Regions from separate parts of the Desulfovibrio sp. SGI.169 genome, predicted to be linked through region 1. Evidence: riboswitches for the same ligand, from Rfam matches in the RefSeq annotation. Region 1 holds a riboswitch; each other region holds the start of a gene.
What was found. Region 1 has a riboswitch for cobalamin ahead of ACQRA4_RS03970 (anaerobic ribonucleoside triphosphate reductase). Riboswitches for the same ligand answer to the same signal wherever they lie in the genome.

Region 1 (10,207 bases):
GCCCGCGACTTCGTTTTTCCCATGATGCGCGGCGCGGCCCGCTATGAAAACCGTTACATGCTGGGCACCTCCATCGCCCGCCCCTGCATCACCAAGGCCCTCATCGACATAGCCCGCAAAGAGGGCGCGGACGCCATCGCGCACGGCGCCACGGGCAAGGGCAACGATCAGGTGCGTTTTGAATTTTCCGCCAAGGCCCTGGCCCCGGATATCCGGGTCATTGCGCCCTGGCGCGAGTGGGATCTCATGTCCCGCACGGCGCTGACCGCCTTTGCCGAAAAACACGGCATCTTCATTTCCAGTGAGGCCAAGCGCTACAGCATGGACGCCAACATGCTGCACACCTCCTTTGAGGGCAGCGAACTGGAAAACCCCGGCAACGCGCCGCATGAAAGCTGCCACGACCGCTGCACGCCCGTGGAACAGGCCCCGAACGAGCCGCAAACCATTGAGGTGGGCTTTGAGGCCGGCAACCCCGTTGCCGTCAATGGCGAAAAAATGTCGCCCTACGCCGTCATCAAAACCCTGGCCGACCTGGCGGGCAGGCACGGCATCGGTCGCGACGACATGGTTGAAAACCGCTATGTGGGCATGAAGTGCCGCGGCGTGTACGAAAACCCGGCGGGCGCCCTGCTCTTCGCCCTGCACCGCGACCTGGAGGGCATCTGCATGGACCGCGAGCTGCTCGCCATTCGCGACATGCTGGCCGTGCCCTATTCCCACGCCGTTTACAACGGCTACTGGTTCTCGCCCGAACGCGAGGCCATGCAGGCATTTTTTGACAAGTCGCAAGAAACCGTCACCGGCGTCGTGCGCGCCAAGCTCTACAAGGGCGGCGTCTGGCCTCTGGCCCGCACCTCTCCCTGCTCGCTCTTCTCCGAAGATCTGGCCACGTTCGAGGGCGGAGACTACGACCACAAGGACGCGGCGGGCTTCATCCGCCTCAACGGCCTGCGCCTGGGCATGTACGCCGCCATCAGGGACAGACTCAAAAAATAGCCCCGCCCGAACGCGCATCCAAGGCCCCGCTCCCGCTTCGGCAAGGGCGGGGCCTTTTTATAACCATGAGGAAGAGATGATGAAAACAAATCAGAGCTGGGGCGGTCGCTTTGCCGAAGGCCCCAGAGAAGCCGTGGCCCGTTATACGGACTCTCAGAGCTATGACCGGGCGCTCTTTGCCCAGGATATTCGCGCCTCCCAGGCCCACGCCCGCATGCTGGGCCGTCAGGGCGTCATCACGTCCGACGAGGCCCGGATTCTGGTTGAAGGGCTGGACACGGTGCGCGCGGAGATCGAATCCGGCTCTTTTGTCTGGAAGCCCGAGCTGGAAGACGTGCACATGAACATCGAAGCCCGCCTTACCGAGCTGACCGGCGACGTGGGCAAAAAACTGCACACAGGCCGCAGCCGCAATGATCAGGTGGGGCTGAGCTTCCGCCTCTTTGTGGCTGACAGGCTGGAGGTCTGGCGTCAATGCGCCGCCGGGCTCTGCGCCGCTCTGCTCAGACGCGCGGCCGGGCATCAGGCGGACATCCTGCCCGGCTGCACCCATTTGCAGCCCGCCCAACCCGTGAGCCTGGCCCACCATCTGCTGGCCTACGCCTGGATGTTCCGGCGCGACGCCCTGCGCCTGAAAGATACCCTCAAGCGGGTGCGCGTCTCGCCGCTGGGCGCGGCGGCCCTGGCCGGCACAACCTATCCGCTGGACCCGCAGGGCGTGGCCCGTGAGGTGGGCTTTTCCGAAATTTACGGCAATTCCATGGACGCCGTGTCGGATCGTGATTTCGTTCTGGAAGCCCTGTTCGGCGCTTCCACAATTATGATGCATCTCTCCCGCCTTTGTGAAGAAATCATTCTCTGGGCCAATCCGGCCTTCGGCTTTGTGAGGCTGCCCGATGGCTATGCCACAGGCTCTTCCATCATGCCGCAGAAAAAAAACCCGGATGTGGCCGAACTGATGCGCGGCAAGACCGGTCGGGTTTACGGGGCCCTCACGGGCCTGCTCACGACCATGAAGGGCCTGCCCCTGGCCTATAACCGCGACATGCAGGAAGACAAGGAAGGCTTTCTGGATGCCGACCGTACGGTGGAGTCTTCCCTGCGGCTCATGACGGGCATGCTGGAAGAGCTGACCTTCCGCACGGATCGCATGCGCGAGGCCTGCAAGGCGGGCTTTCTCAACGCTACGGAGCTGGCGGATTATCTGGTGGGCAAGGGTTTGCCCTTCCGCGAGGCCCATCACGTTACCGGCCAGGCCGTGGCCGCCGCCGAACGTGAAGGCAAGGGGCTGGAAGACCTCTCCCTGCCGGAATTGCGGGCCCTGGAACCGCGCATCGACGGAGGGGTTTACGAGGTGCTTGACTATGCCGCCGCCGTGCGGCGGCGTGAAACGCCGGGCGGCACAGGCCCGCGCTCGGTGGCGCGCCAGATGGAACAGCTCGGACAATGGCTGGAGAATTGGGAGGAGGCGTGAGCGCGGCCCTCCCCGCAAGACCGCGGGCCGGGCACTCCCCAAAGCGAATAGGCCAGGCGGAAATCCATGAATTCGGGCCGCTTCGACGCCGCTTGCGCGGCTTGCGCTCTTGTTTATAATGGCCGCAGGCGCGACGGCCCGCCGGCGGACATGGGTTTGCCGCCGGGGGCATGCGCGGCTCGAAAGCGAAGGCCGACGCCCATTGGCCGCTCAACGCGCGTTGGCGCGAATGTTCCGCCCAAGCAAAGCATGAGGAAACGCCATGCCTGATCCCCAACTGCCGGAACTGACCCTGGACGCCCCTTCCCCGGCATGCTGGCCGGAATGGGCGGAAGACGCGCGCCTGGACGACGACCTGGCGGCCTCGGCCTATGAGGGCACGCCGCCTTCCTGCCGGGCGGCGCTGAAAACCGGTCTGGCTCTGGCGCATATGCATTTCGGCCAGAGCCCCGGCTGTCTGCGCGAAGACCGCCGGGATTCCCACCTGGGCTTCTGGCGGCACACGGCCTCTTTTCCCGCGCCCTGGAGCGTGCTGGCCTTTACGCCAGAATACGCGGCGGCGGCTCGGCTGACGGCGGCCTGCGCCCCCGCCCTTCTGGCCGGCGTGCCGCTGGTGGGCGCGGTCTGTGTGGGCGGCGCGCCCCACCGCGCCGCTCTGGTCAGTCTGGAACTCAGCGGCGTGGAGGACATTTTCACCCTGGATGAAGCCGGCCTCTGCGCCCTGCTTGAAGAGTGCCAGCCCGGTCCGGGCCGGCTTGTTCTGCTGCACGGAGGAGAGCTGGACAACGTGGCGCGCGCGGCCCGCGCGCTGGGCCTGCCCTGTTATGAAGAACGCCGCGCCCCGGTTCTGGTTCTGCCCGAACCCGACGCCTTTGATCTGGACATTCTGGCCTTTGCCCAGGGCGACGCGCTGAAACAGGCCCTGGAAGCCGCGCGACCCGCCCCGCCGGCGGCCATCTATCTCAGGCCGGAGGCCGCGCGCGGCCACGGCTCTTTCAGCCATGTGGAAGCTCTGGTTCTTTCGCCCGGCTGCGAAGGCTTCTGGCTGCATGCCGGCCTGACGCCGGGCTTTTTTATGGTTTCGCGTCTGGCTTTTGGCCCGCTTCAGCCCCTTTCGCGTTAAACGCGCGGCGGGCGCGGCCCACGCGCTTCCGCGCGTCCGCCCTTGCGGGAGTTCGCAAAAAGCCGTACCACTCAGTGATAACGTCAGCCAGCCGGAGCCAGACATGCCCCCAGTCAGCGACATCCGCAACATTGGCATTATCGCCCATATTGATGCGGGCAAGACCACCCTTTCCGAGCGCATGCTTTTTTACAGCCGTAAAATCCACCGCATGGGCGAGGTGCACGACGGCGCGGCCACGATGGACTATTTGCCCGAAGAGCAGGAGCGCGGCATCACCATCACTTCGGCCTGCACCTCCTGCCAGTGGCGGGAACGGACGATCAACCTTATCGATACGCCCGGCCATGTGGATTTCACCATTGAGGTGGAACGCTCCCTGCGCGTGCTGGACGGAGCCGTGGGCGTGTTCTGCGCCGTGGGTGGAGTGGAGCCGCAGTCCGAAACGGTCTGGCGGCAATCCGAGCATTTCGGCGTGCCCAAGATCGCCTTTGTGAACAAGATGGATCGACCGGGCGCGGACTTCGGGGCCGTGCTGGAGGCCATGCGCCGTCGCCTCCAGGCCAACGCCGTGGCCGTGACCGCCCCCCTGGATCAGGGCGAGGCATTTTCCGGCGTGCTGGATCTGATCAGCTGCGAAAGCCTGACCTTTGACCCGGCGGATCAGGGGCGCACCGTGCTGCGCGTGCCTTTCAGCCCGCGCGAAGCCGCTCTGGCCGCGCCCTGGCGCGATACCCTGCTGGAAAAGCTGGCCGAAGCCGACGATACCTTTCTGGAACTCTGGATGGACGGCTCTTTCAGTCAGGAGGACATTCGCGCCGCCCTGCGCCGGGCCACGCTTTCCCGCGCGCTGACGCCCGTGCTCTGCGGTTCGGCCCTGCGCAACATGGGCGTGCAGCCCGTGCTGGACGCGGTCTGCGACTATCTGCCTTCGCCTCTGGATGTGGCCGCGCCCGTGGGGCGCGACGCCGAAGGACGGGAAGAAACGGTCAAGCCGGATCCGGAAGCGCCGCCCGTGGCCCTGGTTTTCAAGGTGCTGGTGGAAAACGGGCGCAAACTGTCCTTTTTGCGCCTTTACGCCGGGAGGATCAAGGAGGGCGACTCTCTGCGCAACGTGGCGCAAAGAAGCGACGACCGCGTGGGCCGCATCTTCCGCCTGCACGCCGACCGCCGCGAACAGCTCGAATCGGCCTCGGCTGGAGAAATAGCGGCTGTGGTGGGCCTGCGCGCGGCTCATACCGGCGAAACCTATACCGCGCGGGGCCGCGAGCTTGCGCTGGAATCCATCGAGGCGTACGCGCCAGTGCTCACCCTGGCTCTGGAACCGCGCAACGCCGATGAGGGCAAAACCCTGGACGAAGCTCTGGCCCGCTATGTGGAGGAAGACCCCACCATTCAGGTCAGCCTGGATGACGATTCGGGCACGCGCATGCTTTCCGGCATGGGAGAACTGCACCTGGATGTGCTGCTGGAGCGCATGCGCCGTGAATACGGCATCAGCCCGCGCGCCGGTCAGCCGCAGGTGGTGCTGCGCGAGACGGTGCGCAAAGAGGCCGGGGCCGAGGCCCTTTTTGACAGGGAGCTGGGCAAGGAGCGCCACCAGGGCGCCGTCTCCCTGCGTGTGACGCCCCTGCCCCGGCATGCGGGCAATCAGGTGAATGTGGGCGACTTTCTGCCCGCGGACCCGCAAGAGGCCCGCAAGCTTCTGCCCCCGCACCTGCTTCAGGCCGCGCTGGATGGCGTGCGCGACGGTCTGCAAAGCGGCGGGCTGACCGGCTGGCCGGTGGCGGATGTGGCCGTGACCCTGACCAGTGTGGAGCGGCGCGAGGGCCTGACCACAGCGCCGGGCTGCCACATGGCCGCCGGCCAGGCTTTGCGCGAGGCTCTGGCCAGGGCCGCGCCCGTGGCTCTGGAACCCATCATGAAAGTGGAAATCAATGTGCCCGACGACTTTCTGGGGCCGGCCATCAGCCTGTTCAACACCGCCGGCGGCAAGGTGGAAGACCTGGAGGACCATGCCGGACGCAAGCTGCTGCGCGGCACGGCGCCTCTGCGCCGCCTGTTCGGCTTTTCCACGTCCTTGCGCTCGGCCACGCAGGGCCGGGCCGGGCTGATGCTGGCCTTTGACCGCTTTGACCTGCCCTGAGGCCCATGCCCGCATCTCTGAAAAACAGCCTGCCCGCGCCGCGCGCCAAGAAAAGCCTGGGGCAGCACTTTCTGCGCCGGGAAGAGATTTGCGCGCGCATCGCCGCCCTGCTGCTGCCCCGGCCTGAGGATCGCGTGCTGGAAATCGGCCCCGGCCCCGGCGCGCTGACCAGGGCACTGGAGGGCGGGCCGCACGCCTGCCTGCTGCTGCTGGAAAAAGACCGCCATTGGGCGGCCGAGCGGCAACGCATGGCCGGGCCGCGCACCCAGGCCGTGCTGACCGACGCCCTGCGCTTTGACTGGAGACGCATCGAACCGGAGCGCCCCTGGAAAATCATCGGCAACCTGCCCTACAATGTGGCCTCGCCCCTGATCTGGGACATTGTCTCCCGATCCAGGGGCCTGAGCCGGGCCGTGTTCATGGTTCAGAAGGAAGTGGGGCAACGGCTGGCCGCCGCGCCCGGCAGCGGTCATTACGGCGCGCTCTCGGTCTGGGTGCAAAGCTACACCCGGCCGCGCCTGGAATTTGTGGTGGGGCCCGGCGCGTTCAGTCCGCCGCCCAAAGTGGATTCCGCCGTGCTGTCCTTTGAGCCGCTGCCGGCCCACTCTCTGCCCGACCGGCCCGACGCCCTGTCCCGCCTGCTGCGAATTTGCTTTCAACAGCGCCGCAAACAGTTGGGCGGCATCTTTCGCCGCGCGGGTCTGCCGAAGCTGGAAGCGGCTCTGGAACAGACGGGGCTGGCTTCCCATCTGCGGCCGGAAGCTCTGAGCAAGGAGGATTTTCGGCGTCTTGCCGCTTTTTTGCCGCCAAATCTTGACAAGCCGAACCAAAAAAGGTTGAGTTAAGCCCGCCGCCATAACGCTATTGTATCGAGAGTTCGCGCCACGGGCCTGCCGAAGCTGGAAGCGGCTCTGGAACAGACGGGGCTGGCTTCCCATCTGCGGCCGGAAGCTCTGAGCAAGGAGGATTTTCGGCGTCTTGCCGCTTTTTTGCCGCCAAATCTTGACAAGCCGAACCCAAAAAGGTTGAGTTAAGCCCGCCGCCATAACGCTATTGTATCGAGAGTTCGCGCCACGGGCCTGCCGCGCGCCTTTGCGGGCGGATACCGGGAAATCTGGCGTGTGATATCTTTTGGCAAATCTTCAGGAGGATATGATGACTAAAGCTGATCTGGTTGAAAAAATTGCCGCCAAGGCCAATCTGACCAAGGCCGCCGCCGAACGCGCGCTCAACGCTTTTCTGGCGTCCGTGGAAGATGCGCTGTGCAAGGAAGCCAAACTGACCCTCACCGGCTTCGGCACTTTCGCCGTGGAAAGCCGCAACGCCCGCCAGGGCCGCAACCCGCGCACCGGCGCCACCCTGACCATCCCCGCCTGCAAGATGGTCAAGTTCCGTCCCGGCAAAATGCTCAAAGACGCCCTGAATTAGAAGTCAGTCCACGGTTCGCATGAAATGACTTCCGCCGGGCGGGAGCCCGGCGCGGCGTGAAAAACGCCGTAACTGAGCCAAAAACCGCATTTTGGGACGAATGCGCTCCATAATCCGGCTCTTGGCCGAATTGCGAAATGACTTCCAGATAGTTTCAGCTTGAAAGGGGTCTGCCGGCAGCTCACGCTTGGTCGGCAGACCCCTTTCAAGCTGAGCATGCTTCGGATTCAGCCCGCATCAGGGCATTTCGCGCATGAAATGCCCTGCGGAAAAATCTCCCCTTCTACCGACAAGCAAAAAGCATGGCGTATTTTTTAATGAGGGAATTTGCCGGGTTGTGCTCGCGTGATAAAAAATACATTATATTTCAATATGTTGCTACAAAGCAAGGAAGGCTTTTTTTGCGCCCCTCATTGACAGAAGGGGAGTGTTTTGACTATTTCTAGACTCGCGGAAGCGCCCTTCGGGGCTTCATAGGGAATCCCGTTCAAATCGGGAGCGGACCCGCCGCCGTACGCCGAACTGATGCCGCTTTTCCCCGCGCGCCACTGGACTTGTGCCGGGAAGGCCGAAAAGCGAGCCGGCAAGCCGGAAGACCTGCTTTCGCACATCGTTTCCGAGGATGGATCATCGGCAACGGGGCTTTTGCCGACAGATCCGACAATGAGGATCAGACTCCTCCTCCGCCCTCCTCTTTGGGGGAGGTATTTTTACCGTACCAGCCCCCATGCCCGGAGTATTTCATGCCCGCCACCATCATTAAACGGGACGGCGCGTCCGCGCCCTTTGATTCCGTCAAGATTCTCAACGCCATCACCAAGGCCAATCAGGCCGTGGGCGGCGAGGACATGTCCCCCACCGATCTGCTCTTCGTCACGGAAAAAGTCTGCAAAAAGCTGGAAGAACGCAACCTCCGCCATGTGGAAGAAATTCAGGATGTGGTGGAGGAAAGCCTGATTCAGTACGATTACGCCAAAACCGCCAAGGCGTATATTCTCTACCGCGCCGAGCACGCCAAGATACGCAACGCGGAATCCTATCTCATGGACATTTACAAAAAGCTGACGTACTCCCCGGCCATCCGGGAGGACATCAAGCGGGAAAACGCCAATATCGACGGCGACACGGCAATGGGCACCATGCTCAAATACGGTTCCGAGGGGTCCAAGTTTTTTATCGACAACTACATTCTGCCCAAGGACGCCTCGGCCGCGCATGCCAACGGCGATATTCACATTCATGACAAAGATTTCTACATGCTCACGGAAACCTGCTGCCAGATCGACCTGATCCCGCTGTTCAAAAACGGTTTTTCCACCGGGCATGGCTATCTGCGCGAGCCCAATTCCATTGAAAGCTATTCAGCCCTGGCCTGCATCGCCATTCAGGCCAACCAGAATGAAATGCACGGCGGCCAGAGCGTGCCGCATTTTGATTTTGCCATGGCGCCCGGCGTGGCCAAAACCTACGCCAAGGAATACCGCAAGGCTTTCTGCGCCTGCCTGCGCATCGCGGGCGGCCTGGACGCCGCCTCGGCCGCAACGCTGACGGAGGAACTGCTGAAGGCCGCCGGCCTGCGCCCGACCGTCGCCATAGACCGGGCCGGGGCGGAGGCTCTGGCCCGCGCACTGGACGAGCGCGCGCCCGCGGAGTGGCGGGAGCTGGCCGGACGCGCCCATGCCTATGCCGCGGAGGAAGCTCTGGGCAATACAGACCGCCGCGTGTATCAGGCTATGGAAGCCCTGATTCACAATCTGAACACCATGAATTCCAGGGCAGGAGCACAGGTGCCGTTCAGCTCCATCAATTATGGCACGGATGTTTCCGTCGAGGGCCGCATGGTGGTGAAAAACCTGCTCCATGCCACCCAGGCTGGCCTGGGCAACGGCGAAACCTCCATTTTTCCGGTGCAGATTTTCAAGGTCAAGGAAGGGGTCAACTACAACCCCGGCGATCCCAATTACGATTTGTTCAAACTGGCCATGGAAACTTCGGCCAAGCGTCTTTTCCCCAATTTCAGCTTCATTGATGCGCCGTTCAACCTCCAGTATTACAAGAGCGGCGACTACAACAGTGAAGTGGCCTATATGGGCTGCCGCACGCGCGTGCTGGGCAACGTGCATGACCCGGAACGCCAGGTGACCTGCGGACGCGGAAATCTGAGCTTCACCTCCGTGAACCTGCCGCGCCTGGGTCTGGAGGCGCGGGGCGATGTGGAAAAATTTTACGCCCTGCTGGATGACAAGATTGATCTGGTGTTCCGCCAGTTGCTGCACCGGCTCAAAATTCAGAGCGCCAAAAAGGTGCGCAATTATCCCTTCCTCATGGGCAACGGCATCTGGCTGGATTCCGGCAAGCTGGACTGGGATGACAGCATCGGCGAGGTGCTCAAGCACGGCACCCTGACCGTGGGCTTTATCGGCCTGGCCGAGACGCTCAAGGCCCTGCTGGGCGCGCACCACGGCGAGAGCGGGGAGGCGCAGAAGCTGGGCCTGGAAATTGTCGGGCACATGCGCCGCCGCGCCGATGAAGAGGCGAAAAAGACCGGCCTGAATTTCTCGCTTATCGCCACCCCGGCGGAAAGCCTGAGCGGACGCTTCGTGGCGCTGGACCGTGAGCGCTACGGCAGCATTGCCGGCGTCACGGACCGCGACTACTACACCAATTCTTTCCATGTGCCGGTCTACTATCCCATCAAGGCTTTTAAAAAAATTCAGCTGGAAGCGCCCTACCATGCCATGACCAATGCCGGGCACATCACTTATGTGGAGCTGGACGGCGACACCTGCAGAAATCTTCAGGCCTTTGAGCGGATCATCCGTTACATGCATGACCAGGGCGTGGGCTACGGCTCCATCAATCACCCCCTGGATCGTGACCCCATCTGCGGCTATACGGGCGTCATCGGCGATGTCTGCCCGCGTTGCGGCCGCCGCGAGGGCGAGGGGGTGAGTCTGGAAAAGCTGCGGGAACTGCGCAGAAAATTTCCCCAGACCCCTAAATGGGAATGAGCGGACGGGGCGCGGCGGCTTCTTCA
Region 2 (10,207 bases), on a different contig from region 1:
ACGGCGGGCAGCCCGGCCAGTTCCGGCAGGCGCGCGTCGGCCACGGTGCGCGCCGCCAGCAGCTCGCGCGCGTCCAGGGCCAGCAGCAGTTCGCTGAAAGCGCCGTACAGGGCGATAACCCGCGTGGCGGGTTTGTCCAGCCGCACGGTGACGCCCGTATCGTCCGTCACCTCAATGGGCGGGGCGGCCTCAACCCGCCCCCCCGCCAGCAGGGCCAGACCCAGAAGCAGGGGCAGAAGCAAGGCCGCTCCACGGGCCGGACGCGCGATCCGGCAATGCCTGGGGCAAGCCCCAGCGGGGATGCGGAAAAACGCGGATGGGCGTGTCGTACAGGGCACTGAGATTCTCCTCGGTAAAAATCGCGGACGCGGGGCCGTCAAAAAGCACGCGTCCGTTTTTCAGGCCGATCAGCCGGGTGGCGTACAGAGAGGCCAGATTGCAATCGTGCATGACCATGAACAGGCAGGCCCCGGCGGCCCGGCGGCGCTCCAGCAGGTCAAACAGCTCCACCATGCGGGCCAGATCCAGCCCGGCGGCCAGTTCGTCCAGCAGCAGCAGGGGACTCTCCTGGGCCAGAGCCCGCGCCAGCAGCACCCGCTGCAATTCCCCGCCGGACAGTTCGTCCACGCGCCGCCCCGCCAGACCGGCGGCCCCGGTGGCGGCCAAAGCGCGTTCCGCGGCCTCATAATCCCGCCGCCCGTAGCCGCCCAGCCAGGAAAGATACGGATAGCGCCCCAGCAGCACCATTCGCCGCGCGCTCAGGCCGGGCGGGCATTCCGCGCGCTGCGGCACCACGGCGGCCAGCCGGGCGCGCTCGCGCGGGCGCAGACGCTCCACAGCCCTGCCGGCCAGCCATACGCCGCCGCTCAGGGGTCGCAACACGCCGGAAACGCAACGCAGCAGCGTCGTCTTGCCGCTGCCGTTGGGGCCAAGCAGGGCCACGCTTTCGCCGCCGCGCGCCTTCAGGCTTATGCCGCGCAGCACGGGCCGCCCGCCATAGCCCGCCGCCAGATCGCGCACATTCAGCAACGCTTTCCCTGACAAACGCCGTTTGCCGGACATCAGCGCCTCCGCACCAGCAGGGCAAAAAAGGGCCCGCCCAGCAGGGCCGTAACCACGCCCACCGGCAGCTCCTGACCGCCGTCCAGCACGCTGCGGGCCAGCACGTCTGCCCAGACAAGCAGCACGCCGCCGCCGAAAAAAGCGCCTGTCAGCAGGGGGCCGTGCCCCGGCCCCAGCAAGAGCCGCAGCACATGCGGCACAACCAGCCCCACAAAGCCGATCACCCCGGCCACGGCCACGCAACCCGCCGTCATGCAACTGGCCCCGGCCAAAAGCCAGAAGCGCGCCCGGCCCACATTGAGCCCCAGTTGCGCGGCCTGTTCGTCACCCAGCGAAAGCACGTCAAGAGCGCGCCAGCCCAGGCCCACAGCCAGCAAACCCGGCGCGGACGCGCCCAGCAGCAGGGGCAGGCTGTCCCAGCCCCGTCCCTGCAAAGAGCCCAGAATCCAGAATACGATGCTGGTCACGGACTCTTCGTTGAGCGCCTTGACCAGCGCCACCAGGGCCCCCAGAAAAGCGGCCACGGCAATGCCCGCCAGAATCACGCTTTCGCGGCCGAAATCTCCCCGCCCCCGTCCCAGCCACAGCGCGCCGCACAGGGCCAGCAGGGCGCCGCACAGGGCGGCCGGGGCCACCAGTCCGGCCTGGGAGAGCCCGAACGCGGCGGCCAGGCCGCCGCCCAGAGCGATGGCCATACTCGCCCCGCAGGCCGCGCCCGCGGAAATGCCCAGCGTGAAGGGATCGGCCAGGGGGTTGCGCAGCACGCCCTGAAGGGCCGCGCCCGCCACAGCCAGCGCCCCGCCGCACAAAGCCGCCAGACAGACCCGCGCCAGACGAATTTTTTCCACCACCAGCAGGCGGGCGGTCTCCACCGGCGCGTCGCTCAGGCCCAGACTGACGGCCAGCGCCCGAAAGACCTCGCCCGCGTCCAGCGGATACGGCCCCGGCAGGCAGGCCAGAGGCAGAGAAGCGAACCAGAGCGCGGCCAGCCCCGCCAGCGCGAGACGCGGAGAGCGTGATTCGGGCGACCCGGAAAAAGCGAAAACGACGTTTGCGGGCATATGCTGCGGGGCTTGCGCGGACAAAAAAAGCCTCTTCCATACTGGAAGAGGCCCGTATTTCCTCTGCCTGACCGGCAAAAACCCGTTGCCGGAGACGTTGCCGCGCCTGGAGCATCCGAAGCGCGGACATCTGGAACAACGGCAGGTCTTCCGGCTTGATCCCCTTGCCCCGGCCTTCCCGTTTCCAGTGGCGCGAGATGGGGCGTGGTTAATGGATCTCACGGCGGCGGGTCCGCTCCCGTTTCGCACGGGATTCCCTTTTCAAGCCGGCGCGCCGCTGCGGCGTCCCGGCTGCCGTTTCCACAAGGCACATTAGGCGCGGCGAAGTGCTCTGTCAATGCGGCTCGGCCGCGATCCAGATCAGGCTGGCCTGACGACCGGACCTTTTCTCCCGACGGTAAGAAAAAAACTGGTCGGGATTGGAGGCCGTGCAGAGATCCAGGCCGAAAATCTGGCATTCCGGCAGGCCCGCCTGCCGCAACTGATGGCGGGTCAGGCCCCAGAGGTTCATGGTTCGCGTCTGCGGGTCAAACCAGGGGCGAAAGGCATCCCCCCATTCCCGCTCAAAATTGACAAACTCCGCCCGTGCCGGGCCAAGGCTGGGGCCGCGCACGGCCAGCAGATCGCGGGCCTTGAGATTATAGCGCGCACAGAAACGGGCCACGCCCGTGCCCGGAAAATCGCAGCGGTTGCCCCGCCAGCCCGCGTGCAGGGCCGCCACATAGCGACCGCTTTTGTGCGCCAGCAGAATGGGCTGACAGTCCGCTGTCTTGATCAGCAGGCCCAGGCCGGGCCGGGAGGTGGCCATGCCGTCGCCCTCCGCAACGGGGCGGGCCTGGCAAGGCACGCTTTCCGGCTCAAAGAGCAGCGCGTCGCCATGCACCTGATTGAGTTCCGCCCAGGCCGTGAGGCCGCGCGTCCGCAGGGCCGCCAGCATGTCACGGCGATTGTCCGCCACGCGGCCCGCATCGTCCCCCGCGCTGAAGGAAATGTTGCCGCCGTCGTAAGCGTCGCGGTATCCGCCGTCAGGCATGGCGGCGCGCGCCTGAAAGGCGCAAGCGACATTTTCCAGACCGGGAAACTGAAAGGGAATGTACTTTACAGGCACAGGAATTGCTCTTCCGTGCAGAGATAGCGCACGCGCTGGTCCCACTGTTCGAGGGGCAGGTTTCTGATGATCTGGAAGGCGAAACACAGGCCCACGCGCGGGCAGGCCGGCATATTGTCCAGAAAGCGGTCATAATAGCCGCCGCCAAAGCCCAGGCGGCCGCCGCGCCGGTCAAAGGCCAGCCCCGGCAGCACCAGCAGATCCGGCCTGAAGCTCATGCCCGCCTCTTCCGGGCCCAGACCGGGCAAGCCGTCCTCCGGCTCACGCAGGCCGAAGGGGCCGGGCCGCAGTTGCCCCGGCCCCGCGCAGGCCACAAACTCCATACGCCCCGGCTCCCGGGGCCGGACACGCGGCAGCCAGACCGCGCGGCCGCTTTTCCAGGCCGCATCCAGCAGGCTGTCTGTGGACAATTCGCCCTTCAGCGCCACATAGAGCGCCACGGAACGCGCGTTGCGCCAGCAGGGGGCATCCATCAGACGTCGCTGCGCCTCCAGGCTGCGCGCCCGCGCCAGGCCCGGCGGTTGGTCGAGACGCAGCCTGCGCATGCGCTCACGCAGGGCTGTCTTGCGCGCCGCGACGGATGCGCCCTTTTCCATGGTGGGCAAAGCTGATGCGGTTTGTGCGGGATGCATGGCGGGCCTTTCCATCCGTGGCGAGTTATGGCAGGATTGCGTAACGATTTTTATAACAAAGGATGGGACGCCATGCCAAGTGCCGATACGCGGGATTACCTCTGGATCGCCGTGGGCGACATTCACGACGAGCCCGCCTGCTTCGGGCGGATTCCGGAACTGGCCCAGGCTGACGGCATCATCGTCACCGGCGACCTGACCATCACCGGCGGCGTCAAGCAGGCCGAACTGGTCATGGAGGCCCTGCGCGCCCGCGGCCTGCCGGTCTGGGCCCAGATCGGCAATATGGATCGGCCCGAAGTGGACGCATGGCTCAGCGAGCGGGGCTGGAATCTGCATACCATCACCCGTGAGCTGACGCCGGATACGGCCATTTTTGGCGTGGGGGCCTCCACCTTCACGCCTTTCGGCACGCCCAGCGAATTTCCCGAATCCGCATTCGCGGCCTGGCTGGACGCCTGCTGGCAACGCGCCCGGCGCTATCCGCACACGGTGCTGGTATCCCACAATCCGCCCAAGGATACGGCCTGCGACATCATACCCGGCGACATCCATGTGGGTTCCACGGCGGTGCGCGAATTTCTGGAGGAAGCCCAGCCCGACATCTGTCTGTGCGGTCATATCCATGAGGCCAGGGCCGTGGATCGCGTGGGGCGCACCGTGGTGGTCAACCCCGGCGCGCTGGCCCAGGGCGGTTATGTGGTGCTGCGCTCCAACTCGGGCCGCCTGTCCGCGGAACTGCGTGTGCTTGAACGTCGCTGACGCCGCCAGCGCGACCTCTTTTCGCCGCGTGTTCGCGCGGCGGGCGGGACGGGCTGCGCGGCTTCTTGCATATTTCCGCAAAAGACGTATCTTGTAAAAACAAGGTTCGGCATGCCCGCGGCAAATGCGCGCCCGCGACGGCGCTGCTGCCGCGCTGTCTCAACGAGGCCCGGCTGGCCGATCCACGAATTTTTTGCGGCGCTGTTTTTCAGGCTGCCGCCAGAAGGATTTTCATGACCACTGACCAGGATTTTTCCGTGGCCGCGTCCCACGCCACGGATGGCGCAAGCCAGGACGCATCTTCCGTATCTTCCGCTTCCACAGGCCCCGCCGCCTCTGGCGAGGCCCCGGCGGAAGCCCCCGCTCCCAAACGCCGCGCATCCTCCCGCAGCTCCAGAAAGCCCGCCGTCCAAAACGGCGAGGCGGCGACAACGCCCGCTGCCGATGCCCCCCCGGAAAGCCCCGCGAACGCTCCCGCGCGCAAAGCGCGCGGCGGCGGACGCGCGGCGGCCAAAAGCGCGGAAGGCGGCGAGGAAAGCGCGGCCCCAAGACCGCGCGCGCCGAAACGGGCTGCGGGCAAAAGCCGCGCGGCCAGGGTCGAGGCAGAAAGCGGCCCCACGGCCCCGGCGGAATCCGGGCCGAATGACGTTGAGGCCGCACCGGCAAGCGCCGCCAGGCCCGCTCCCGGTCGCGCCCGCAGCGCCACGCGAGCCACCACGCGCAGCCCGCGCGCCCAGAAAGCCGCTACGCCCGCAACCTCCGCACAAGGCGACGCCGCCCCGGCCCCGACGGCGGAAGAAAGCCCATCCGAGGCCAAACCCACGGCGGACGCCCCCGCCGCCAAAAGCCCCAAGAGGGCTTCCCGAACCAGAAAAGCCCCGGCGGCGTCGGACGTGACGCTGGAATCAACCGAACAGACACTGCCGGAAGAAACCTTGCCCCTGGAAGCCGTGGAAGCCGATGAGGCCACAGCGGCCGAAAGCGGAAGCGAAGACGCCGCTGAAACGCACCGCCGCAAAAGCCGTCGCGGACGGCGTGGCGGGCGTGGCCGAAGCCGCAAAAGCCGCGCGCCCGCCACGGATGAAACAGGCGAGAATGAAGCCGCCGTGGACGAACACGAAGCGTTTGCCCGGCAAGAAGGCGACATCGACGAGGCCGAGGCCCCCTCACCGGCTGACGCCGGCGAAGCCGCCGCCGAAGCGCCCGCCCCCAAGAGCGCCAAAAAAAGCAAAAGCGCCCCGGCCGCCGGCAACGAAAGCGGCAAAAAAACCGCCACACGCGCCGCGTCGGCCAGGGCCAGAGCTGACGCGACAGCGGGCAAGCGGCGCATGTTCATCAGCGTCCTGCCCGGCGAACAGGTGGAAGTGGCCCTGGCCGAAGAGGGCCGCCTGCTGGAGTATTATCTGGACATGCTTCACCAGCGCAAGATCAAGGGCAATATCTACAAGGGCGTCATCCACAATATCGACACCAATCTTCAGGCCGCCTTTGTAAGCTACGGCGCGGGCAAGAACGGCTTTTTGCAGATTGATGAAATCCACCCCGAATACTGGCAGGCCCACCACGAACCGGCCAAGGGCAAAAAATTTCCTCCTATCCAGAAAGTGCTCAAGGCCGGCCAGGAAGTGCTGGTGCAGGTGGTCAAGGAACCCACCGGCAACAAGGGCGCGTTTCTGACCACCTGGCTGTCGCTGGCCGGGCGTTTTCTGGTGCTCACGCCGGGGCAGGAGCAGATCGGCGTTTCCCGCAAGGTGGAAAGCGACGAGGAACGCGCCCGCCTGCGCGACATGATGAACGGCATTGACCCCGGCCAGGGTCTGGGCGTCATCGTGCGCACGGTGAGCGCGGGCACCACCAAGACCACGCTGAAAACCGATCTTCAGTATCTGAAGCGCCTCTGGCGCGACATACGCAAAAAGGCCACCGAGGTCGCCGCGCCGGCCCTGATTCATCAGGAACCCGGCCTCTCTGAACGCGCGGTGCGCGACTACCTTACCGATGACGTCTGTGAAATCTGGGTGGACAATGAGGATGTGGCCCAGGGCATCCGCGACACGGCCAATCTGCTCTTTCCGCGCAAAAAAGACCTGGTGCGCCTGCACGGCGATATCCGCCAGTCCATGTGGGAGCGCTTCAACCTGCGCCGCCAGCTGGATCAGATATATTCCCGCGAAGTGACCCTGCCCTCGGGCGGTCGTCTGGTCTTTGACCAGACCGAGGCCCTGATGGCCATCGACATCAATTCCGGCAAAATTTCCGGCAAGGGCAATTTTGAGGCTATGGCCTACAAAACCAATATGGAGGCCGCCGAAACCATCGCCCGCCAGCTTCGCTTGCGCGATATAGGCGGTCAGGTGGTCATCGACTTTATTGAAATGCGCGACAAGAAGCATGTGCTGGAGGTGGAAAAAACCCTGCGCCAGGCCATGAAAAACGACCGCGCCCGCCACGATGTGGCCCGCATGAGTTCCTTTGGCCTGCTGGAGCTGGTGCGCCAGCGCACTGGTTCTTCGGCGCTGGCCATCACTATGGAGCCCTGCCCGGCCTGCGGCGGCACAGGCCAGCGCCGCAACCTGGAATGGCAGGCCCTGCAGGGCCTGCGCGAACTGCGCCGCATGCTGCGCGCCTCCAACGGCGAAAAATGCGTTTTTGAAACCTCGCGTGAACTGGGGCTCTATCTGCTCAATCACAAGCGCGATACCCTGCGCGAAATGGAGCAGGATTTCGGAAAATGCCTGGAAATAGCGATTCGCACCTAGAGCGCACGGCAAGGCGCGGCTGCGACAGCCTGCTGCTGCATGTCTGCTGTGGACCGTGCGCCATCATGCCCATCACCCGCCTGCTGGACGAGGGCTATACGGTTACGGCCTGGTTCATGAATCCCAATGTGCAACCGCTGGCGGAATATCTGCGGCGGCGCGAAGCCGCCGGGCAGTGCGCCGAGCGGCTGGGTACGGAAATTCTGTATGCGGACGCGGCATGGGACATTACAGCCTGGCTGCGCGCCGTGGCCGGACGGGACGAAGCGCCCGCGCGTTGCGCCTGGTGCTGTGAAAGCCGCATGGAGGCCGCCTTTGCCCAGGCGGCCTCGCTGGGCTTCGCCCACTTCAGCAGCAGCCTGCTCTACTCCCGCTATCAGCCGCACGAGGTTATCGCCGCGGCGGGCCGCCGCCTGGCGGAAAAAGGCGGCCCCGGCTTTGTCTACCGTGATTTTCGTGCAGACTGGCAGGCCGGCATTGACCTCTCCAGAGAGTGGGGCCTGTACCGTCAGCCCTACTGCGGCTGCGTCTACAGCGAGGCGGATCGCTACCGCAAGCAGCTTGAACGCTGCAAGAAAACGGCGGCGCTTCACTGATTTTTACAGAATCGCATATTTTCGCTTGACCTTGCGAAGGCTTTTCCGTAAAAGACTTCTTGCCTTCAATGATCCCCGATAGCTCAATCGGCAGAGCGGGTGACTGTTAATCACTAGGTTGGCGGTTCAAGTCCGTCTCGGGGAGCCAATTCCAAATCCGAGGAAGCCCCACAAGGCCCCAAAAAGCCTTGTGGGGCTTCTTTTTTCTCCTTTGTGACGCTCCACGGCCATCCGGTCACATCCGTCGGCACGCCTGCCGTCAGGCTGTGAGGGCGCAAGAGAAATGAGAATCTCCCGCACGAGAAATGAGAACGTGCCAGAGCATTTTTTCTGCTTTGGCACGTTTTTTGAATTAAGATTTTCGGGGCGTGGCCTGCGTGTCAGAACAGACACAAAAACACGTCCATTTTTCAGCCTTCAATAATCCAGCCCGCGAAGTCCCCGAACCTGAAAACCTCCACGGCATCCTCTCCCAGTTCTCCGGGATAAAGCGGGCGCTGAATCCCCGAAAGGGAGAGTTCCTTTCTGACCACGGCTCCGGGTTCCGCGCCCTGGTCCAGCTTGGAAGTCCAGGTCAGCCTTGCCAGCACCGTGGCCGGATAGCCGCCGGGCGGCACCAGCTTGTCAAAGACGATGATGGCCCCGCCGGGGCGTAGCTGCTGCCGCAGACGAGCCAGCAGTTTTCTCCGGGCGGGAACGGCCAGAAACATGAACACCAGAAAGGCCACGGCCACGTCGAAGGGCTTGTAGTCGAACCGCGTTATGTCGGCCCGCAGCGCCCGCCCCGGCGCATTGTACGCCTCCACCATATCCGGGCATTCATCCAGAGCCGTCAGCCGCGCACAACGCGCCTCAAGCGTGGGAGCAAGCACGCGGCCCACATTGCCCGTGGACGCGCCAAGGTCATAGACCTTTCCCTCTTTCGGGATATATTGCCGGGCTATCAGGCCCATGGCGGCGCTGGCCAGCTCATACCAGGGCAGTTGTTCCCGCACATGGCCGTCAAACTCCCCGGCGAAGCCATGAAACGTCCAGTCATGCCCCTGACTCATACATCCTCCAGGGACAGTCCGAGCCGTTGGGAAAACGACTTGAGGGCCAGACGGACAAGCCCCATTCGTTGGCCGTCCGGGTACGGGAGGTCAAATTCAAAGCGCAGGCTTTCCGCCAGTTCTCGCGGATGCCATGCCAGCGGCCTGCGGCAGCGAACCGTCACCATGCCGTCGGACAATCCGACCTCCACAGAGCCGAAAAACCGGCTCCACAATTCCAGCCATTCCGCTTCTTCAAAGAACTTCTGCGCCTTGGGTGCCGTGGCGATATCTCCCAGAATGACGCCTTTTTCCATATCCAGCGGAAAATTGCACGCTCTGGACGCTCTCTGACTTGTAGCTTCCCCATCCGTGAACCAGCGCCACGAACTGCTTTTTGTTCCGCGCGCCGCCGCGCATACCAGTGTTTCCGGGCCGCACAGGGCCGCCACAATGCGCAGAATATGTTCCCTGTCCTCCGGGAAAGGCACGCTGTTCAGAACGCTGGAAACGAAAATGGCGCTGAACGGCGTACCCGCCCGCACAGCGGAAAGAAAACCCATGGCCGATGCCCGGCCCTTTTCCCGGTTGACCGTGTTTTCATCGGCGGGATACGGCTCAAACTCCGTCACACGGATCCCCACGTCCCGGAGCATCCGGGCCTCGTCGCCCTGGCCGGAGCCGAAATCCAGCACGCTTTCCCCACAGACGGACTTCCATTTTGTCATGAACGGTTCATCCAGGCGCACGTCCGAAAGTCGCTTGTGCCGGTACACCGGCAGCACGAACGCCCGTCCCAGGTAGGTGCGACGCAGCCATTTCCGCCGGAACGCGCCGTAGCGCAGAAAATCGGCATTGTCGCCAGTGAAACGAAAATCCATGCTCAAAAGGTTCAGCATGGCGCGGGCCAGTTCGGCCCGCTCTTCGTCCAGCGTGACCACGGCTATTTCCTTCCGGCCCTTGCGGGCTGCGGCCTCCAGTCTGCCCACGCCATTGATGACCGTACCGTCCGGCGTGACCACGATGGGCAGGTGAACATGAAGCCGGGCCAGCATTCTGCCCACATTGGCGGCATGACGCACGAAGTGGGACACATTGCGCCGGGCAAGGGGCAGAACGTCTTGCATCTCAGCGGCTATGCAGGGGCAGAACGCCGGGCTGTCCGGGGCTATGTCCGGCAGCGTTGCGGCCAGGGA
Region 3 (10,207 bases), on a different contig from region 1:
CAGCGAACGCTGCACCGCGCTCTACGGCGTGCCCACCATGTTTCTGGCCGAGCTGGAGCACAAGCTTTTCAGGCGTTTCGACGTTTCCAGCCTGCGCACGGGCATCATGGCCGGTTCGGTCTGCCCTGAGCCGCTCATGCGCCGGGTGGTGGAAGAAATGTACATGAAAGAGATCACCATCTGCTACGGTCTCACCGAGGCGTCGCCGGTGATGACCCAGTCGGACGTGCGCGATCCCCTCACTCTGCGGTGCGAAACCGTGGGTTGCGCCATGCCGGGCATTGAAGTGCGCGTGGGCGACCCCGACACCTGCGAGGAACTGCCGCGCGGTCAGGTGGGCGAGATTCTCTGCCGGGGCTACAACGTCATGAAGGGCTACTACAAAATGCCCGAAGACACGGCCAGGGCCATCAGCCCGGATGGCTGGCTGCATTCCGGCGACCTCGGCGTCATGGACGAGCGCGGCTATCTGCGCGTCACAGGCCGCATCAAGGACATGATCATCCGGGGCGGCGAAAATGTCTATCCGCGCGAGGTGGAGGAATTTCTGCTTCAGATGGACAGCGTGCTGGATGTGCAGGTGGTGGCCGTGCCCAGCCGCAAATACGGCGAAGAGGTGGGGGCTTTCGTCATACCCCGGCCCGGCGCGGACCTGCTGCCGGAGGATGTGCGCGACCACTGCCGGGGCAAGATCGCCTGGTTCAAGATTCCCCGCTATGTGGCCGTGGTGGAGTCTTTTCCTCTTACCGCCAGCGGCAAGATTCAGAAGTACAAGCTGCGTGAAATGGCCGCCGAGCGCTGGCCCGAAGCCATGCGGTAAAGGGCGGCCGGGCGCTCTTTTCTCCATGCCCGCGTCGTGCTAATCCATAGGGATGAACAACGAAAATTTTGCCTTAACCCCCGATACGACAGAGCCGGCGGCCCGGAACGACCAGCCCGCCGGAAACGGCATTCCTCAGGCCGTTGCCTGCGCCGCGGCATGCCCCCTGGCCCGGATACCGGCCTCCGTCTGGCAAAGCCTGCTGCGCCGCCCTTTCCGCAAGCGGCATCCCTTCATCTTCTGGTTGCTGGCGCCGGCCCTGATACTGGCCGCCGCCGCGGCCTTTCTCTGCGGTGAGAGCGGCCAGGCGGCGTTCGGCGGCGGCGACCGCCTGGCCCTGGTTGCGCTGCGCGGCCCCATCATGGACGTGGCCCCCACCCTGGCCTGGATTCGCAAAATCGAGCATGACCCCCATGTGAAGGGCGTGCTGCTGCGGGTGGATTCCCCCGGCGGCGGGGCCGCCGCCTCGCAGGAAGTGTACGACGCGCTGGCCCGGCTGGCCCGAAAACGCCCTGTCGCGGCAAGCATGGGTTCCATGGCCGCCTCAGGCGGGCTGATGGTCAGCATGGCCGGACGGCGTATCTTCGCCAACCCCTCCACTGTCACCGGCTCCATCGGCGTGCGCATGGACATTCCGCAACTTCAGGGCCTGCTGGGCAAAATCGGTGTGGGGCAGGAAACCCTGACCACCGCGCCATACAAGAATGCGGGCTCTTACCTGCGCCCGCTCTCGCCCGAAGACAGGGCCTATTTTGAAGGCGTGCTCAAGGACATGCACGAACAGTTTGTGGACATCGTGGCCTCCGGTCGGAAGATGCCGCGCGAACGGGCCGCGCGACTGGCCAGCGGCAAGATTTTTACCGGTCGGGAGGCCCTGAGCCTGGGGCTGGTAGACGAGCTGGGCGGTCAGGACGCGGCCTTGCTCTGGCTGGCGGAGCAAACCGGCGTGCCCGCAAGCCGCAGGCTGCTGACCCGGCCCAGGGAAGACTCCTGGCTGACGGCGAGCCTCAAATCCTGGTTCGGCCTGGATATTTCGGCCCTTGCGGCCACCGCCGGCGTTGACTGGCGCGCGCCGGTCTTTCTGTACCAGTTCTGACGGCGCGGCGTCACGCCGCCAAGCCGCCGCCGAGTACAGCCACGCGAGCAAAAAAGGCGTCCGCAGGGACGCCCTTTTTGCTTAACGCGGTTTTTCGCTCACTCGCGGCGGCTACGCCGCCGCAAAACCCGCAAGGGTTTTGGAGTGTCCACTTTTGCGGGTAAACACTAGCTGTTTTCGCTTTCCTCAAACTTCTGCTTGAGCAGATCGCCCAGGCTCTGCCCCGCCTCCTGCGGGCCGGCATGAAATTCCTTGGGCTTGCGGCGTTCCTCCTCATCCTTGATCTGCTTGATGGAGAGGCCCAGGCGGCGCTCTTCGGCGCTGACATGGATGACCTTGGCCTGAATTTCCTGGCCTTCCTTATAAATTTCCGCCGGGGTCTTGACCTTTTTGCCGGACAGTTCGGAAACATGCACCAAACCTTCGATGCCCTCTTCAACTTCCACAAAAAGGCCGAAGTCGGTGATGTTGGTCACCACGCCCTTGACGGTGCAGCCCACGGGATAGGCATCCGGCACATGGCCCCAGGGGTCGTCCACCAGCTGCTTGACGCCCAGGGTGAACTTTTCGTTTTCCTGATCCACGGTGAGCACCTTGGCCTGCACGGTGTCGCCCACCTTGTACAGCTCGTTGGGATGCCGCACCTTCTTGGTCCAGGAGATGTCCGACACATGAATGAGACCGTCAATGCCGTCCTCAATGCCGATGAACATGCCGAATTCGGTGATGTTCTTGATGACGCCCTCAAGAATGGTGCCTTCGGGATATCTCTCGGCCACCAGCTCCCACGGATTGGGGCGAACCTGTTTCATGCCCAGGCTGATGCGCTTCTTTTCGCCGTCCACGCCCAGGATGACCACTTCCACCTCATCGCCGGTGTGCACCATCTGGGAAGGATGGCGCAGCTTCCGCGTCCAGGACATTTCGGAAATGTGCACCAGACCTTCCACGCCGGGTTCCAGCTCCACAAACGCGCCGTAATCCACCAGATTGGTGACCTTGCCGGTACACTTGGCCCCCTCGGGGAAGCGGGCGGAAATATCCTGCCAGGGATCGGGCACCAGTTGCTTGAGGCCCAGGGAGACCTTGTTGTTCTCACGGTCAAAGGAAAGCACCTTGAGGGTCAGTTCCTGCCCCATGGTGATCATTTCCTTGGGATGGCGGATGCGCTTCCAGCTCATGTCCGTGATGTGCAGCAGACCGTCCAGGCCGCCGAGATCCACGAACACGCCGTATTCGGTGATGTTTTTGGCCTTGCCCTGGACAATCTGGCCCTCTTCCAGGGTGCGCAGCAAATCCTGCCGCTTGGAATCGCGCTCCTCTTCCAGCAGCACGCGGCGGGACACGATGACGTTGCTGCGGCGGCGGTTGATCTTGAGCACGCGAAATTCAAATTCCTGATTGACAAGGGCGTCCATGTCCGGCACGGGCCGCAAATCCACATGGGAACCGGGCAAAAACGCCTCCACCCCGCCGATGTCCACCGTATAGCCGCCCTTGATGCGGCGCACGATGTGGCCCTTGATGACCCTGTTGTTTTCCTGCACGTCTTCAAGCTGGTCGAAGACCTGCATGCGCTTGGCCTTTTCAAAGGAGAGGGTGATGGTGCCGTCCATTTCGTTCTTGCGCACCACATAAACGTCCACCCGGTCGCCCACCTTGACGATCATGTTGCCGGCGGGGTCGCGAAATTCGGCCGCGGGGATCTGCCCCTCGGACTTGAAATTCACGTCCACCAGCACGTTGTCGTCATCCACGCGGACGATTTCGCCTTTGGTGATGGAGCCTTCCTCAAGGTCGCCAAAATCGGGATTGAGATAGTTTTCGAGGGCGCTTTCGAAATTGATTTCGTCGTGCCCGGTTTCCTTGTCTGCCATCTGCCATGCCTCCAAATAATTTCCCCTCACTGGGAGAGTGGGAAAAACTATCAGAGCGCCGGGAAAAGCACAAGCAAAATTGTCCGCCGCGACATTGCCGAAGATGCCGCCCGCCGTGACGCGGCCCGCCTGAAAACGGCCCCAGCCGGCTTGACTTTTGCGGCGCCCTGTTGTCCTCTGCCGTCTGTAGCGGGGAATTCCGTGCAAATCGGAAACAGTCGCGCTGCGGTAAGAGGGTACAGAGCTTCTTCGCCCCCGAAAGGCTTTCGGCGGGCGCGACAGCCAGCCGTGCACGCGGTGAAGGCGAAGCCGAGGCGCGGGGCCGTTGTCCCGAAATTTCGCGGAACGCCGGCCCCCATATCCCTCAAGTCCGAATACCCGCCGGCGGAACGCCACTCGCGTCGCCGCCATCTCCCGTCACCTTTCAACGCATGATTGAGGAGGCAGCCATGTTTTGTACCCTGCGCAAATTTCCACGCTTTTTGCCGCTTTTTCTGCTTCTGCTGGCTTTTGCGGCCGCGCCCGCCCAGGCGGCTGAGCAAAAGGCCCCCAAGGAAGGCGTGCTGCTGGCGGCTTTCGGCACCAGCGTGCCCGAAGCCCTGCCCGCGTTCAAGGCCGTGGACGCGAGCTTCAGGGCCGCATTTCCGAACAGCCCCGTGGTCTGGGCCTACACCTCGCAGATCATCCGCCGCAAGCTGGCCAGTCAGGGCCAGCCCGCGGGCGGCATCAGCGACGGGCTGGCCGCGCTTGCCAGAGAGGGCGTAAAAGTGGTGCGCGTGCAGTCCCTGCATGTGATGGCCGGCGAGGAATTCACGGCGCTGGAGCGGGCGGTGCTGCTCGACCTGCGAAAGCATCCCGGTCGCTTTGAGGCCGTTTATCTGGGGCGCCCCCTGCTGGAATCGCGTCAGGACGCCCAGGGCGTTTCCAGGGCCGTGCTGGCGGGCATGGACAAACGCCGGCGGGACGAGGCCGTGGCGCTCATGGCCCACGGTCAGGCCCACGGACGGGCGGATCTGGTTTTTGAGGGCACGCGGGCCCTGTTTAAGGAAAGCGACCCTCTGGTCTTCATGGCCACGGTGGAAGGCGCGCGCGGCTTTGACGACCTGCTGGCCGAACTTAAGGCCCGCAAGGTCAGAAAAGTCTGGCTGCAGCCCCTGATGGTGGTGGCCGGGGATCACGCCCGCAATGACCTGGCCGGGGCGGAGGAAGACTCCTGGGCGTCCAGGCTCAGGGCCGCCGGATTTCAGGTGGAGGTCAACCTCAGGGGCCTGGGCGAACTGCCCGGCGTATGCCATGTCTTTGTGGCCCACGCCAGGGAAAATCTGGACGATCTGACCAGGGAGCCCAAAAAGCGGTAAGGGCCGTCCGCAAGGGCCGTTCGCTTTTTTCCAAAGAAGCGGACGGCCTTTTTCACAGCGGCGCGCGACATGCCCGTAAAGTCCGGCCGCGCTCTCAGCGCCTGTCCACAATGCGCTTGGACTTGCTGAAGGTGCGCGGCAGGCTGGCGTAATCGGCCACCCGCACCTCCATACGCGCCAGGATGGCCTTGTGCAGCCGTCGCTCCACCTCCCCGGCCAGAGCCTCGTCGCCGCCGGCGTGCCGCGCCTGGGCGCGCTCCACAGTCAGAAGCAGATGATCCAGAGAGCGCTCGTCCCTGGTCAGCTCGATCTGATATTCGCCGCCCAGTTCGGGGAAGCGGCCGATGACCTCCATGATCTGGCCGGGGTAGATATTCACGCCCCGGTAGATGATCATGTCGTCCGAACGGCCGAGAATGCGGTCGTGCCGGGGCATGTTCAGGCCGCAGGAGCAGCGGCCCGGCAGCAGGCGGGTCAGGTCATGGGTGCGGTAGCGCAGCAGGGGCGCGGCCTCCTTGCGCAGACTGGTGACCACCATTTCACCCACTTCGCCTTCGGGCACGGGCTGGAGAGTGTCCGGGTTCAGCACTTCAATGATGAAAAGATCCGCCCAGTAGTGCAGGCCCTCGTGCGCGTCGCAGTCCATAGCCGTGCCAGGCCCGTACATTTCAGTCATACCCGCGATGTCGTAGCTGCCTTCCAGGCCCAGCTTGCTCTCAATGGCCTGGCGCATCTTTTCGCTGCGCGTCTCGGCCCCGCAGATCATTTTGCGCAGGCGTATATGGTCGCGCAGGCCGGCGCGCTCCACTTCCTCGGCCAGCAGCAGGGCCATGGAGGCCGTGGCGCCAAAGCAGGTGGCGCCCATGTCCCTGAGCAGCTGCAAGTGCATTTCCAGGTTGCCCGGCCCCACGGGGATGGTCAGCATGCCAAACAGCTCGCTGCCCAGCTGAAAGCCCGCGCCGGCGGTCCACAGGCCGTAGCCTGTGGCCACCTGCATGCGGTCTTCCACCGTGAGCCCGGCCAGCTCGTAGCAACGGGCCATCTGAAGGCTGAACGTCTCGATGTCGGCACGGCTGTAAGCCAGAATCTTGCGCTTGCCCGTGGTGCCGCTGGAAGCGTGAATGCGCGTCACCTCTTTTTCCGGCACGCAGAGCAGCGGCAGAGGATAGCCCTCGCGCAGGTCTTCCACATCCACAGTGGGCAGCAGACGCAAATCGTCCAGGCCGCGGATATCCTCGGCCCGCGCGCCGCACGCGTCCAAGCGCGCCCGATACTGCGGCGAGTTGCGGGCCTGTCGCAGGGTATAGCGCAGACCGTCCAGCTGAATCTGCCTGATCTGCTCGTCCGTGAGCCGGGGGATAAAGCGATGGTCGCGACCGGACATGGGCTCTCCTTGATTTTCTTGCGTTGTCCGCCTTATGTCCCCTGCGGCAAAGCCCTGTCAATACGCTCTGCCGGTGGCGGAACCGCCCTGGCGTAGACGGCGCAGCCGATCCAGCCGTAATTTTTCTTCCTGTCTATGGGAATTTCAGCCACGCGGACATAAAGGCCGCTCTTTTCGACCGCATCATGCAATGCTTCTGTAAAAACAGCCGAATGCTCGTCATGGGTTTCGCCAATCACCAGGACATCAGGAGGATTCTCGCGCAATGCTCTCTCAAAACGCGACGGATCATAGCCCGTCAGAATGAACGTACGGCTCAGGTCGCTCATGGCCGGGCTGGAAGGGAGCGCCCCTGTCACGGGATAGAGAAAATACATGAAGCCGCTGACGCTCAGGCTTCCATTGGGCGGCAAAACCCTGCCGACAGCGCGCCCGGCCAGCAGGGTGTTGGATTCTGGAATATAGCTCTCCGGCCAGACGGGGGAAGGAAAGGCGCGCAACACGTCCAGCGTCATGCGCGCCTGCGCCGCCCCGGGCAAGGCCACAAGCATAACGCCCCAGGCCAGACACAAGGCGACGGCGCCGCCCCGTCGCAGACGGGGAGAAACGCGCAGAACCCCGCCCCAGGTGAGGGCGCACAAGCCCGCGCAGCCCGGCAGAGCAACCGCGAAGTGGTAAACGAATCCGATTTTGCTCAACGGCTCCAGCAAGGGCAGCAGCGCCAGCGTCAGCCAGAACCACCCCCGCCCGCGCGCGCCCCTGGCCGTTTGACGCCAGAACAATATTGCCGCGCCGACTGTCAGAAGCAGCAAAGGCCAGAATGCCCGCAACGCCTCCTGCCCGTTGCTGACGAATTTGTGCCAGGTGCGCCCGGCTTCCGGCCCAAAAATGGCTCCGGCCTGTATATAGGACTGAATCAGCTCGGTCACGCCGCCACGCAGCAAAACCGTCAGCGCTAGCAGCAGAAGCCCGCCGCACAGTCCGCCCGCGACATAACGCCAAAAAGCGCGGGGGCCGCGCCCCAACCAGACGGCCGCGGAGCCCGCCACGGCGAAAACGGCAAAAGGCTCGCGCAGCAAGACGCCTAGGGCGGTCAGCGCCCCCGCGACGAACCAGCGCGGGCTGCGCGGGTTCTGCTCCCGCGCCTGATCCAGCGCCAGAAACAGGGGAATGTACGCGGCAAAAATACTGTTCTTGAAGCCGGCCTGAATGACCGCCGGCGCATTCATGGCCGTGAGAAAGGCCAGCGCCAGCAGCATGCCCCCCACCGCGCTGCCGCTTTCGCGTTCCAGCAGGCGGCAGAACAGCCACCCGGCCCAGGCGGCCGCCAGCATATCCGCCAGACGCAGCCAGATAAGCGCATTCCCCGGCAGGGCGCACAACCAGGAAAGCAGCAGAGGGTACAGCATGAAACCCCCGGCGTCGGGCGCCCCCCGCCCCTGGGCCAGACTTTGATGGATGAACTGAGCCCAGTACGCGTAAAAACCTTCGTCCATGTATGGGAAGGAACCCAGAAAAAGCATTCTGGGGCAAATCGTGCTGGCGAACACCACCAGCAGCCTCCACCTCCACAGATGAAGCCGGCAGGCCTCTTGCCCGGCGCACAGGGCAGCTTGCCCCGTTGCGGAAAAGCGCGCGCTGTCGTGTGACATGGGAATCAGCGGCGCAATGCCGTGGACAGCGTTTCGACAACCTTTTCCTGTGCGGCGCGCGGCAAGCCATACCAGAGAGGAAGACGAATCAGGCGGACCGACAGGCTGTCGGTCCGGCTCATGGCGCCATGAGCGCGTCCGTAGCGCCGCCCGGCGGGCGCGGAATGCAACGGCACATAATGAAAGACCGCGTGGACGCCCTGTTTTTTGAGTTCATCCAGCACCGGCTGTCGGTCAATGCCCGGCGCAAGCAGAATATAGTACATATGGGCGTTGTGAAGACAATGGGCCGGAATTGACGGTCTGCGCAGGAGACCTTCTTTTTCCAGAGGTTCCAGCATGTCGTGGTACCGTCGCCAGCGCGCCATGCGGTTTTCGGTAATCTCGCCGGCCTCTTCCAGTTGCGCCCACAGAAAGGCGGCAATGAGTTCGCCCGGCAGGTAGGAGGAACCCGCCTCCTGCCAGGTGTATTTATCCACTTCTCCACGAAAGAAACGGCTGCGGTCAGTGCCTTTTTCACGAATGATCTCGGCGCGCTGCGCCATTTCAGGATCATTGACCAGCAGCGCGCCCCCCTCGCCGGAAATGACGTTTTTAGTTTCATGAAAGCTGTACGCGCCCAAATGGCCGATGCCGCCCAGCGCCCGCCCCTTGTAGGTGGACATGAAGCCCTGGGCCGCATCCTCCACAACCTTGAGGGCATGGCGTTGCGCGATGTCCATGATGGCGTCCATTTCGCATCCGACGCCCGCATAATGCACGGGCGCGATGGCGCGGGTGCGCGGAGTGACGGCGTCCTCAATAAGCCTTTCATCAATGTTCAGCGTATCCTCGCGGATGTCCACAAACACGGGCACGCCGCCGCGCAGCGCCACGGCATTGGCGGTGGAGACAAACGTATAGGACGGCATGATCACTTCATCGCCGGGCCGGATATCCAGCAACAGGGCCTGCATTTCCAGAGCCGCCGTGCAGGAATGGGTCAGCAGGGCCTTGCGGCAGCCGCTCAGTTTTTCCAGCCAGTGATGACAGCGCTTGGTGTACGGGCCGTCTCCGGCCAGTTTGCCGTTAAAATGGGCCTCGGCGATATAATAGAGTTCCTTGCCGGTCATGTGCGGCCAGTTGAAAGGAATATGCTCGGGCATGTGACGGCCTCCGGTTAAGACGATTGCCGGGCCGACGCGGGCCGGGTCGCAAACACGTAGAATTTGAGCGCCAGAAACAAAAAGACGGCGCAGACGAAGATGGCCGCGAGCTGCACAAGCTGGTGCGGATAGCCGAACCTGTCCACACAGACATAAAGCATGCCCAGATTGATGCCGTAACTGCAGGCGTGAGCCAGCAAAAACCGCCCCCCCGCGCCTGCCGCGCCGCCTTTATGATCAAACGTATACTTTTTGTTGCCCAAAAAAGAAACCAGCATGGCAAGCGGATAAGATACGCCTACCACCAGCTTGGGGTCCGCGCCCAGCCATGTGAAAAAAAGATAAACGCCGTATCCCACGGCATTCTGGGCAACGCCCACAATGCCGTAACGCATGAGCTGGCGCAGGGAGCGCCCGCCCGACAGGCGGCACGGCAATTTCGCCATGGAGAAGGACATCTTTGCCATCAGCGGACAGCCAGCTTTTTCAACGCCTGGCGATCCACCTTGCCATTGGCGTTTTTGGGCAGGGACTCCATAAGGTTCAGACGGCTCGGAATCATGTAGGAAGGCAGGATTTCCCCCAGGCGACGCAACAGGGTTTTGTCGTCTTCGCCCCCCTCATAGGCGACAAAGCCAAAAATTTTGCCGTAAGCGTCAGCCTGTCGAAGGTAGACGGCCGCAGCCTGACTTACACCCGGCAGACGCATGAGACCGCTCTCGATTTCTTCCAACTCGATGCGATAGCCCATATGCTTAATCTGATTATCCCTGCGGCCCTGAAAATAGAGCTTGCCGTCCACTTCACAGACAAGATCGCCCGTGCGATAGGCCCGCTTCATAAAGCGCCGGGGCTCGTTCAGGGTCAGAAACGCG

Region 2: another riboswitch for cobalamin. It lies ahead of ACQRA4_RS12645 (FecCD family ABC transporter permease); the one in region 1 lies ahead of ACQRA4_RS03970 (anaerobic ribonucleoside triphosphate reductase).
Region 3: another riboswitch for cobalamin. It lies ahead of ACQRA4_RS00230 (sirohydrochlorin cobaltochelatase); the one in region 1 lies ahead of ACQRA4_RS03970 (anaerobic ribonucleoside triphosphate reductase).

Annotation. Positions count from the first base shown of each region.
Region 1 covers NZ_JBNPLS010000005.1:26,355-36,561, forward strand. The annotation lists gene ACQRA4_RS03940 (argininosuccinate synthase) at 1-999, shown strand, start outside; gene argH (argininosuccinate lyase) at 1,079-2,473, shown strand; gene ACQRA4_RS03950 (hypothetical protein) at 2,736-3,596, shown strand; gene fusA (elongation factor G) at 3,700-5,742, shown strand; gene rsmA (16S rRNA (adenine(1518)-N(6)/adenine(1519)-N(6))-dimethyltransferase RsmA) at 5,748-6,587, shown strand; gene ACQRA4_RS03965 (HU family DNA-binding protein) at 6,898-7,170, shown strand; cobalamin riboswitch at 7,608-7,789, shown strand; gene ACQRA4_RS03970 (anaerobic ribonucleoside triphosphate reductase) at 7,914-10,181, shown strand.
Region 2 covers NZ_JBNPLS010000039.1:2,789-12,995, reverse strand. The annotation lists gene ACQRA4_RS12655 (ABC transporter substrate-binding protein) at 1-242, opposite strand, end outside; gene ACQRA4_RS12650 (ABC transporter ATP-binding protein) at 190-1,062, opposite strand; gene ACQRA4_RS12645 (FecCD family ABC transporter permease) at 1,062-2,123, opposite strand; cobalamin riboswitch at 2,247-2,437, opposite strand; gene ACQRA4_RS12640 (polyphenol oxidase family protein) at 2,458-3,231, opposite strand; gene ACQRA4_RS12635 (5-formyltetrahydrofolate cyclo-ligase) at 3,222-3,863, opposite strand; gene ACQRA4_RS12630 (metallophosphoesterase) at 3,936-4,625, shown strand; gene ACQRA4_RS12625 (Rne/Rng family ribonuclease) at 4,859-7,384, shown strand; gene ACQRA4_RS12620 (epoxyqueuosine reductase QueH) at 7,357-7,980, shown strand; tRNA gene ACQRA4_RS12615 (tRNA-Asn) at 8,053-8,128, shown strand; gene ACQRA4_RS12610 (class I SAM-dependent DNA methyltransferase) at 8,391-9,032, opposite strand; gene ACQRA4_RS12605 (ParB N-terminal domain-containing protein) at 9,029-10,207, opposite strand, start outside.
Region 3 covers NZ_JBNPLS010000001.1:51,810-62,016, forward strand. The annotation lists gene ACQRA4_RS00215 (AMP-binding protein) at 1-820, shown strand, start outside; gene sppA (signal peptide peptidase SppA) at 873-1,916, shown strand; gene ACQRA4_RS00225 (30S ribosomal protein S1) at 2,084-3,793, opposite strand; cobalamin riboswitch at 3,961-4,193, shown strand; gene ACQRA4_RS00230 (sirohydrochlorin cobaltochelatase) at 4,243-5,151, shown strand; gene ACQRA4_RS00235 (phenylacetate--CoA ligase family protein) at 5,246-6,535, opposite strand; gene ACQRA4_RS00240 (hypothetical protein) at 6,568-8,187, opposite strand; gene rffA (dTDP-4-amino-4,6-dideoxygalactose transaminase) at 8,193-9,332, opposite strand; gene ACQRA4_RS00250 (GtrA family protein) at 9,347-9,778, opposite strand; gene ACQRA4_RS00255 (AMP-binding protein) at 9,799-10,207, opposite strand, start outside.